3 regions of the Rhodoferax sp. MLSD5-FHT05B10 genome follow, and region 2 is predicted to be linked to each of the others. Evidence: predicted binding sites of a transcription regulator. Region 2 holds the regulator's gene; each other region holds the start of a gene.
The links. Region 2 encodes LexA, which represses DNA repair genes until DNA is damaged. Its sites were predicted from a motif close to ACTGTATNNNNATACAGT; they were not measured.
Positions count from the first base shown of each region.

Region 1: AC1Q5W_RS14200 (DNA topoisomerase IV subunit B) is a predicted target of LexA. The motif match lies at 2,147-2,164, and genes of this name have one in related genera.
Region 3: recA (recombinase RecA) is a predicted target of LexA. The motif match lies at 1,251-1,268, and genes of this name have one in related genera.

Region 1 is NZ_JBXAFT010000009.1:49,696-52,969, reverse strand. Features, by position in the region: gene parC (DNA topoisomerase IV subunit A) at 1-79, opposite strand, end outside; gene AC1Q5W_RS14200 (DNA topoisomerase IV subunit B) at 144-2,114, opposite strand; gene AC1Q5W_RS14195 (MFS transporter) at 2,227-3,274, shown strand, end outside.
Region 2 is NZ_JBXAFT010000003.1:263,703-266,976, forward strand. Features, by position in the region: gene adk (adenylate kinase) at 1-80, shown strand, start outside; gene AC1Q5W_RS06460 (asparaginase) at 126-1,136, opposite strand; gene lexA (transcriptional repressor LexA) at 1,252-1,926, shown strand; gene AC1Q5W_RS06470 (hypothetical protein) at 1,951-2,283, shown strand; gene AC1Q5W_RS06475 (D-2-hydroxyacid dehydrogenase family protein) at 2,343-3,274, shown strand, end outside.
Region 3 is NZ_JBXAFT010000006.1:266,647-269,920, forward strand. Features, by position in the region: gene AC1Q5W_RS11940 (response regulator) at 1-587, opposite strand, end outside; gene AC1Q5W_RS11945 (MarR family winged helix-turn-helix transcriptional regulator) at 708-1,184, opposite strand; gene recA (recombinase RecA) at 1,328-2,425, shown strand; gene recX (recombination regulator RecX) at 2,475-2,927, shown strand; gene argC (N-acetyl-gamma-glutamyl-phosphate reductase) at 2,981-3,274, opposite strand, start outside.

The DNA.
Region 1 (3,274 bases), on a different contig from region 2:
GGGCGTAGGTGGCCAGGTTGAGCTGGCCGTCGTCTTCCGCGGGAGCGGAGGCAAGGTCGAGAATCGGTTGGTCGGTCATTTTTATAGACAAAAACAAGCTGCAGCCGGCATGAAGCCTACGCTAACAGCTATCAATTCAATAGCTAAACATCCAATTCGACAGAGTCGCCATGCAACTCCATCAGCTCGCGCCGGGCGGCGGCCTCGCCCTTGCCCATGAGCTTGGTGATCAGGGACTCGGTGGCACCGAAGTCGATGGCCCCCAGCGCCACCGGCAGCAGGCGGCGGGTGTCGGGGTTGAGTGTGGTATCCCACAGCTGCTCGGCATTCATTTCGCCCAGACCTTTGAAGCGGCTGATGGTCCAGGCGCCTTCGCGCACGCCTTCCTTGCGCAGCTTGTCTAGGATGGCGGTGAGCTCGCCCTCGTCCAGCGCATAGGCCTTGCTGGCCGGTTTCTTGCCACGCGCCGGCGCATCGACGCGGAACAGCGGCGGACGGGCCACAAACACGTGACCGGTTTCGATGAGCTTGGGAAAGTGGCGAAAGAACAGCGTGAGCAACAGCACCTGGATGTGGGAGCCGTCCACGTCGGCATCGCTCAGGATACAGACCTTGCCGTAGCGCAGGCCACTCAAATCAGGCGTGTCGTCGGGGCCGTGCGGGTCCACGCCGATGGCGACCGAGATGTCATGGATTTCGGTGTTGGCAAACAGGCGGTCACGGTCCACCTCCCAGGTGTTCAGGACCTTGCCGCGCAGCGGCAAGATGGCCTGGTTCTCCTTGTCGCGCCCCATCTTGGCGCTGCCGCCGGCGGAGTCGCCCTCGACCAGGAAAACCTCGTTGTACAGAATGTCGCGGCTCTCGCAGTCGGTCAGCTTGCCAGGCAGCACAGCCACGCCGGAGCTCTTGCGCTTCTCGACCTTCTGGCCGGCCTTCTGGCGACTCTGGGCCGCCTTGATCGCCAGCTCGGCCAGCTTCTTGCCGTATTCCACGTGCTGGTTCAGCCACAGCTCCAGCGCCGGGCGCACAAAGCTGGACACCAGGCGCACCGCGTCACGCGAGTTGAGCCGTTCCTTGATCTGGCCCTGGAACTGCGGGTCCAGCACCTTGGTGGACAGCACGTAGCTGGCGCGGGCGAACACGTCCTCGGGCATGAGCTTCACGCCCTTGGGCAGCAGCGAGTGCAGTTCGATGAAGCTTTTGACGGCGGTGAACAGGCCGTCGCGCAGGCCGCTCTCGTGTGTGCCGCCGGCGCTGGTGGGAATCAGGTTGACGTAGCTCTCGCGCACCGGCTGGCCGTCTTCGGTAAAGGCCACGCACCAGGCGGCGCCCTCGCCTTCGGCAAAGTTGTCGTTCTGGCCGTCGGCAAAGCCCTCGCCATCAAACAGCGGAATGACGGGCTCGCCATTGAGCGTCTGCATCAGGTAGTCGCGCAGGCCACCCTTGTAGAGCCAGGTCTGGGTTTCCCGGGTCTTTTCCACGGTCAGGGTGACGCTCACCCCGGGCATCAGCACGGCCTTGGAGCGCAGCAGGTGGGTCAGCTCGCCCATGGGCAGCGCGGCAGACTCGAAGTATTTGGCCTCGGGCCACACGCGCACCGTGGTGCCGGACTTGCGGTCGCCCTCGGCGGCCTTGCGCGCCTGCAGGGGCTGGGTCACGTCGCCGTGCTCGAACACCAGGCCCGCCACCTGGCCTTCACGGTAGCTGGTGGCCTCCAGCCGCTTGGCCAAAGCGTTGGTCACACTCACGCCCACGCCGTGCAGGCCGCCGGAGAAGCTGTAGGCCCCGCCTGTGCCCTTGTCGAACTTGCCGCCGGCGTGCAGGCGGGTGAACACCAGCTCGATCACCGGCGCCTTTTCTTCCGGGTGCAGGCCAAACGGGATGCCGCGGCCATCGTCCTCCACCGAGACCGATCCGTCGACGTGCAGCGTGACCTTGATCTTCTTGCCGTAGCCGCCCAGCGCTTCGTCTGCCGCGTTGTCCAGCACTTCCTGGATGACGTGCAGCGGGTTGTCGGTGCGGGTGTACATGCCCGGACGTTGCTTGACCGGCTCCAGGCCTTTGAGGACCCGGATGGAGCCTTCGGAGTATTCAGAGTTGGGTTTGACAGACATAGCGCGGCATTGTAGTCCCATGGACGGAATTAACTGTACATATAACCAGCCACCCCCTGCGACACCAACCCCACGGGCCGTGGTCGACAGCCGGATTGGCTACATTAAGCACATGCATCCGTCACCCAAGCCCCTCTCCCTCACGCAGCTGCTCCTGTGCGGCGCGGCCATCGTCACCCTGTCCATGGGCGTGCGCCACGGTTTCGGTCTGTGGCTGCAGCCCATTACCCAGGCACACGGCTGGAACCGCGAAAACTTTGCCTTCGCCATTGCCATCCAGAACCTGGCCTGGGGCTTCTCCGGCATTTTTGCGGGCATGCTGGCCGACCGGTTTGGCGCCTTCCGCGTCATCGTGCTGGGCGCCGTTCTGTATGCCCTGGGCCTGGTGGGCATGGCCTACGCCCCCACCCCCCCGCTCTTCGCCCTGGCCACCGGCGTCCTGATCGGCGTGGCCCAGGCGGGAACCACCTATGCCGTGGTCTACGGCGTCATCGGCCGCAATGTGCCGGCAGAGAAACGCTCCTGGGCCATGGGCATCACCGCGGCAGCCGGTTCGTTCGGCCAGTTCCTGATGGTGCCGACCGAAGGCTTCCTGATCAGCTCCGTGGGCTGGCAGCAGGCCCTGGTGTGGCTGGGACTGGCCGCCCTGCTGATGGCACCGCTGGCCTGGGGCCTGCGCGAACCCGGGTTTGCCGGCAGCGCCCACCACCAGCGCGAACAGACCATCTTTCAGGCCCTGCACGAAGCCTTCAAGTACCCCAGCTTCCAGCTGCTGATGGCCGGCTACTTTGTCTGCGGCTTCCAGGTGGTGTTCATTGGCGTGCACATGCCGAGCTACCTGCGCGACAAGGGCCTGTCGCCCCAGGTCGCCAGCTATGCGCTGGCCCTGATCGGCCTGTTCAACGTGTTTGGCACCTACGCGGCGGGCGTGCTGGGGCAAAGGCTGCCCAAGCGCAACATCCTGGCCTTCATCTACCTGGCGCGCTCGGTGGCCATCAGCCTCTTCCTGCTGGTGCCGCTGTCGCCGGCCAGCGTCTATGTGTTTGCCAGCGTCATGGGCTTCCTGTGGCTGTCCACGGTCCCGGTGACCAACGCCACGGTGGCCCAGATCTTCGGGGTGGCGCACCTGTCCATGCTCAGCGGCTTCGTGTTCTTCAGCC
Region 2 (3,274 bases):
CCCCCAAATACCGCGCGGTCAGCGGCATGGGCGATGTGGAGGTCATCAAGGCCCGCGTGTTCGAGGCACTGGCCAAGTAAGCCGCCACGGCACTACCCTGAAAAAGGCCGCTGTTGCGGCCTTTTTCACGTGCTGAGCGATCCGCCGTTCTGCTCCCGTGCCAGCAACTCCAGCATGAGCGCTATGCGGGCCTTGACGGGAGACAGCCCCTCGGAGTGGGGCAAGCCGGCACCCGGTTCCGCCCCCTGCACCACCTGCCCCAGGGCGCAACGGGTGGAACGCACCACCCGTACGCCCTGGCGTTGCACCTCCTGCAGCGCCGCTTCCAGGTCCTGGTGCACCGTGCCGTTGCCGGTGGCCGCCACCACGATGCCGCCCACCGGCATTCCACCATCCACGGCGGGAGAACACAGGGCCCGGACGGTGGCCCCCGTAGCCCCCACGTAGCTCATGACAATGTCCACCCGCGGCCAACGCGCTGCGGACAGCCGATCGATGCGAACCTGCGCGAACGCAGGAACGGCCGGCGGACAGGGATGCACCCAACGCACCCTGCCTTCTTCCACATAGCCCAAGGGACCCGCGTCACCGGAGGTAAAGGCGTCCAGCCGGTAGGGATGCACCTTCTGCACATCGCGGGCCGCGTGAACTGTTCCCGCGCACACCGCCAGCACGCCCCGGGCCTCCGGCGCGCGCGCCAGTGCAACCGCATCCAGCAGGTTCTGGGGGCCATCCGGCGTGAGCGAAGTGGACGGGCGCATGGCGCAGGTCAGCACCACCGCCTTGTGCGCCAGCCCTTCGGCCGGCAACACCCGCGACAAGAAAAAAGCGGTTTCTTCCAGCGTATCGGTACCATGGGTAATGACCAGCCCGCGCACATCCGGCAAAGCCAGGTAATGGGCCACCCGGGACGCCAGGGCGCACCACTGGGGCCACCCCATGTCCTTGCTGTCGATCTGGGCGACTTGCTCCACCACCGGCGCATGGTCCGCCAGCGTGACGCGCAACGCCGGCAGGGCCGACAGGAGCTGCCCCACCCCCAATTGGGCGGCCTGGTAGCCCACGTTGTCGGTGGCGCTCTCGGCCGTGCCCGCAATCGTGCCCCCCATTCCCAAAAACACTATCTTTTTCAACATTTTTGCGCGCCCCACTTGCCAACACTATAAAACTGGTTAAAAATACAGGTACTGGATGCCGAAACAGTGTGTATAGACCAACAGCCCTCCCCGGCTCCAGTTACAAGGAGTCAGCATGCTTGAAAGCCCCAAACTCACCGCACGGCAGCAACAGATTCTGGACCTGATCCAAAGCGCCATCGCACGCACCGGCGCCCCACCCACCCGCGCAGAAATCGCCAGCGAGCTCGGGTTCAAATCCGCCAATGCCGCAGAAGAGCATTTGCAGGCCCTGGCACGCAAAGGTGTCATTGAGCTGGTGAGCGGCACCTCCCGCGGCATCCGGCTCAGAAGCGAGGCCATGCGCTCCATCAACGAATCCCGCAGCAAGCAGTTTTCGCTGCCCCTGCCCGGCTTGGCCCAGCTGGCGTTGCCGCTGATTGGCCGTGTGGCCGCAGGCTCGCCCATTCTCGCCCAGGAGCATGTGGACCAAACCTACTACGTGGAAAACAGCCTCTTCCAGCGCCAGCCGGATTACCTGCTGAAGGTGCGCGGCATGTCCATGCGCGATGCCGGCATCATGGACGGAGACCTGCTGGCCGTGCAGGCGACCAAGGATGCCAAGAATGGCCAGATCGTGGTGGCCCGGCTGGGTGATGAAGTCACCGTCAAACGTTTTCGCCGCAACAAGCACCTGATCGAACTGCACCCGGAAAACCCGGACTACCAGACCATCGTGGTCGAACCCGGCGAGCCCTTCGAGATCGAGGGCCTTGCCGTCGGCCTGATCCGCAACACCATGCTCATGTAAACCGGTTGTAACAAGGCATTCTTTATGAACATCGCTCTCCTTGCCCATTCAGGCGTCTTTGCACCGCTCCAGGGACTCGTGCGCTGGTGGACCCAAAGCCGCGCACCGGCCCAGGCAGTGGTGGCGCGTGCCCCCGCAGCGAAGCCCGCATTTGCTCCTGAATCCATAGCTGTCAACGCAATGAAAACGGGCTCCAGCGACCAGAAACATGCAGCACACAGACCTCTGCGCATCGTGCGCGTGCTGGAAGCCGGTCAGGCGCGGACCACCGTCGGACGCATGGTCATCTCCGGCTGCATGGCCGACGTCTGTGCCGAACTGGACCATCTGGCCGCCCGCGAAGCTGCACTGTCTTAAGCGCCCGCGTACCGGGCGAGACACGCCCGGCTACCTCCCGACAAGGCACAATTGCATCCATGAATATTGTGATTCTGGATGATTATCAGGATGCCATTCGCAAACTGGAATGCGCAGCCAAGCTGGAGAACTACCCAGCCAAGGTGTACACCAATACGGTCAAAGGTATCGGCCAACTCTCGATCCGTCTGAAAGACGCCGATGTGATCGTCTTGGTCCGTGATCGCACCCATGTCACGCGGCAGTTGATCGACAAGCTGCCCAAACTCAAGTTCATCTCGCAAGCCGGACGTATTGGCAGCCACATCGATGTCCAGGCATGCACCGAACGGGGCATTGCCGTAGCCGAGGGCGTGGAGTCGCCTGTGGCTCCGGCCGAGCTGACCTGGGCGCTGATTCTGGCGGCCATGCGCCGGCTGCCGCAATACATCGGGAACCTCAAACACGGTGCGTGGCAGCAGTCCGGGCTGAAGGCCGGCTCCATGCCCGCCAACTTCGGACTGGGCAGCGTGTTGCGTGGCAAGACCCTGGGCATCTGGGGTTACGGCCGGGTCGGCCAACTGGTCGCCGGATATGGCAAGGCCTTTGGCATGCAGGTGGTCATCTGGGGCAGTGACGCCTCGCGGGAGAAAGCCCACCAGGACGGCTATGCGGTGGCATCCAGCCGTGAAGCCTTTTTTGAAGCGTGCGACGTGCTGTCCTTGCACCTGCAGCTCAGCGAAACCACCCACAATCTGGTCACGCAGGCCGATCTCGCGCGCATGAAAACCACCGCGCTGCTCGTGAATACGTCGCGGGCGGAAATTGTGGATACCAACACCCTGATCGGGGCCCTCAATCGCGGGCGCCCTGGCATGGCCGCAGTGGACGTTTTTGAAACCGAACCGATCCTGCAGGGACACGCCCTGCTGAGGCTGGAGAACTGCATCTGCACCCCGCACCTGGGCTACGTGGAACAGGGCAATTACGAAATGCTGTTTGGCGCGGCCTT
Region 3 (3,274 bases), on a different contig from region 2:
TGGATGTAGACCTCGATGGCGTTGTTGCTCACCTCTTCGCCCCACTCGCACAGGCGCTCGACCAGCTGGTCCTTGCTCACCAGGCGACCGGCGCGCTGCAGTAGCACTTCCAGCAGGCCCAGTTCGCGCGCCGACAGCTCCACCATCTTGCCGTCGATGGTGGCTACGCGCCCGGCCTGGTCGTACACCAGCGGGCCGTGCTTGATGCTGCTGGTGGTGGCGCCCATGCCGCGGCGCACCAGGGCGCGCACGCGGGCTTCGAGTTCCTGCAGGCTGAAAGGCTTGGCCATGTAGTCGTCGGCGCCGTAGTCCAGCCCCTTGACGCGCTCGTCCACGGCGTCGGCGGCCGTCAGGATCAGCACGGGCAGCGAGGAGCCACGCCCGCGCAGCTTCTTGAGCACTTCCAGGCCGTGCATTTTCGGCAGACCCAGGTCGAGGATGAGCAGGTCAAACTCGGTGTTGGTCATCAGGGCCGCATCGGCCTCGGTACCGCTGGCCACGTGGTCGACGGCGGCCCCGGCACTGCGCAGGGCGCGCAACAATCCATCGGCCAGTACCTGGTCGTCTTCCGCGATCAAAATCCGCATGTCTGTCTCCTCGTTGAACGCAACCCCTGTCTCGGCCGGACTTGTGGGAGGGGCACCGGATGCCATTCTAGGCGGGACCCATCGCGGGCAGGAGCCGGGCTGCCCGCGGCACCGGGGTATTTACTGCCCACTGTAGACCTCCAGTCCGATGGCCACGACGGTGGCCACCTCGGGGCCGACGGCCTGGCGCATTTCGGCTTCGGCCTGGACGGCGGCCTCCTGGTAGGCGTCCAGCCAGGCTCGCCCGGTGGCGGTGAAGCAGACCCGCCGGGCCCGCGCGTCGGTGGGATCGCTCTCGCGGGTCACCATGCCCCAAGCCTCACACTGGTTGACCAACGTGCCCATGGCCTGCTTGCTCATGCCGGCACGCTGGGCCAGATCGGTCAGGCGGGAGCCTTCCAGTGCCAGGTGGCGGGTGATGTGCAGATGCGCCGCGCCGACCTGGCCGCGCTCCGCGAGGTTGGACAGGCCCAGCGGTACGCCCGGGTGGCGGGCCATCAGCGCCATGACCCGCGCATCGAACCGCTCCAGCGCCAGGCGCAACCAGTGCCCTACGTGGGTGGTGCGCCAGTGGTCGGCGGAAGGGAGGGGGACCATGGCGCAGATGGTAATGCAAACTGACTAAAAAATGTATTTACGGATTCTGGCGCGTGCCGCTAAACTACTGTTCAAGCATCCAGCCTGTAATTAATACCACTGACTGTTTTGCACCCCTTATCCGATTTTTTTAGGAGACTTCCATGGACGCACCCGTCAAGAGCCCCGCCGCCAACAGCGAAAAAGCCAAAGCCCTGCAAGTGGCCCTGGCCCAGATTGAAAAGCAGTTTGGCAAGGGCACTATCATGCGCTTGGGCGAGGGTGAGGTGATCGAGGACATCCAGGTGGTCTCCACCGGCTCCCTGGGGCTGGACATCGCCCTGGGCGTAGGCGGCCTGCCGCGCGGCCGGGTGGTCGAAATCTATGGCCCTGAGTCGTCTGGCAAGACCACGCTGACGCTGCAGGTGATTGCCGAGATGCAAAAACAGGGCGGTCAATGCGCCTTTGTCGATGCCGAGCACGCGCTGGACATCCAGTACGCGCAGAAGTTGGGCGTCAACCTGCAGGACCTGCTGATCAGCCAGCCCGACACCGGCGAGCAGGCGCTGGAAATCGTCGACAGCCTGGTGCGCTCCGGTGCGGTCGATCTGATCGTGGTCGACTCGGTGGCGGCGCTCACACCCAAGGCCGAACTGGAAGGCGAAATGGGCGACTCCCTGCCCGGCCTGCAGGCCCGTCTGATGAGCCAGGCCCTGCGCAAGCTCACCGCCCACATCAAGAAGACCAACTGCATGGTCATCTTCATCAACCAGATCCGCATGAAGATCGGCGTGATGTTCGGCTCGCCCGAAACCACCACCGGCGGCAATGCGCTCAAGTTCTACGCCTCGGTGCGCCTGGACATCCGTCGCACGGGCACCATCAAGAAGGGCGACGAGGCCATCGGCAACGAGACCAAGGTCAAGGTGGTCAAGAACAAGGTCAGCCCCCCGTTCAAGACGGCCGAATTCGACATCCTGTTCGGCGAAGGCATCAGCCGCCAGGGCGAGATCATCGACATGGGTGTCAACGCCAACATCCTGGACAAATCCGGTGCCTGGTACGCCTACAACGGTGAAAAGATTGGCCAGGGCCGTGACAACGCCCGTGAATTCCTGCGCGAAAACCCGGCGCTGTCCGCCGAGATTGAAAACAAGGTGCGTGCATCGCTGGGCATTCCTCTGCTGCCAGGCGCGGCAGAACCCGAAGGGAAGGCGAAATCGGCATCCAAGAAGGCTGCAAACCCCGCAGACATTGCGTAAACAGCTATACAAACAATAGCAAAAACACGCTCGCATCCGGTTCTGGCGCATGGCGACCTCCCCCATTTCCCTCAAAGGCCGGGCCTTGCGCCTGCTCAGCAGCCGGGAGCATTCCCGGGCTGAGCTGGAGCGCAAGCTGGCCCGTTACGAGGAGGTGGCGGGGACGCTGGCGCAGGCGCTGGACGAGCTGCAGGCCAAGGACTTCATCAACGAGCAGCGGGTGGTGGAGTCCGTGGTCCACCGCCGGGCGGGCAAGCTGGGGAGCGCGCGCATTCGCCAGGAGTTGAACGACAAGGGGCTGGACCCGGAAGCGGTGGCGCACGCCGTGGAACAGCTGCGGGCCACCGAGGTGGAGCGGGCCCGTGCCATCTGGCGCAAGAAGTTTGCAGCGCCGCCGGCCGATGCGGCCGAGCGGGGCAAGCAGATGCGGTTTCTGGCCAGCAGGGGGTTTGGCGGTGACGCCATCCGCCGCGTGGTGGCCGGCGCCGCGGATGATGAATAGTGCCGCCAGATGCCGCAGAATCTGCGTAGACAGCTATTAAAACAGTAGCGCGTTCAAAGCCCCAGCATCAGTTTGAGATTTTGCACGGCCGCGCCGGAGGCGCCCTTGCCCAGGTTGTCCAGCCGCGCCACCAGCACCGCATGGGCGAAGCCGTCCTGGGCAGCGTCGTTGGCAAACACGCGCAACTCCATCTTGTTGGTGTTGGCCAGCGCCACGGCGTCGAGCTTCTGGTCGGGCGTCGCCGGCTCCACGGTCACCCATTCGCTGCCGGCGTAGTGCCGCTGCAAGGCGGCATGCAAGTCCTGCGCGGTGGGCTTGCCGGGCAGGGTGTCCAGGTGCAGGGGCAG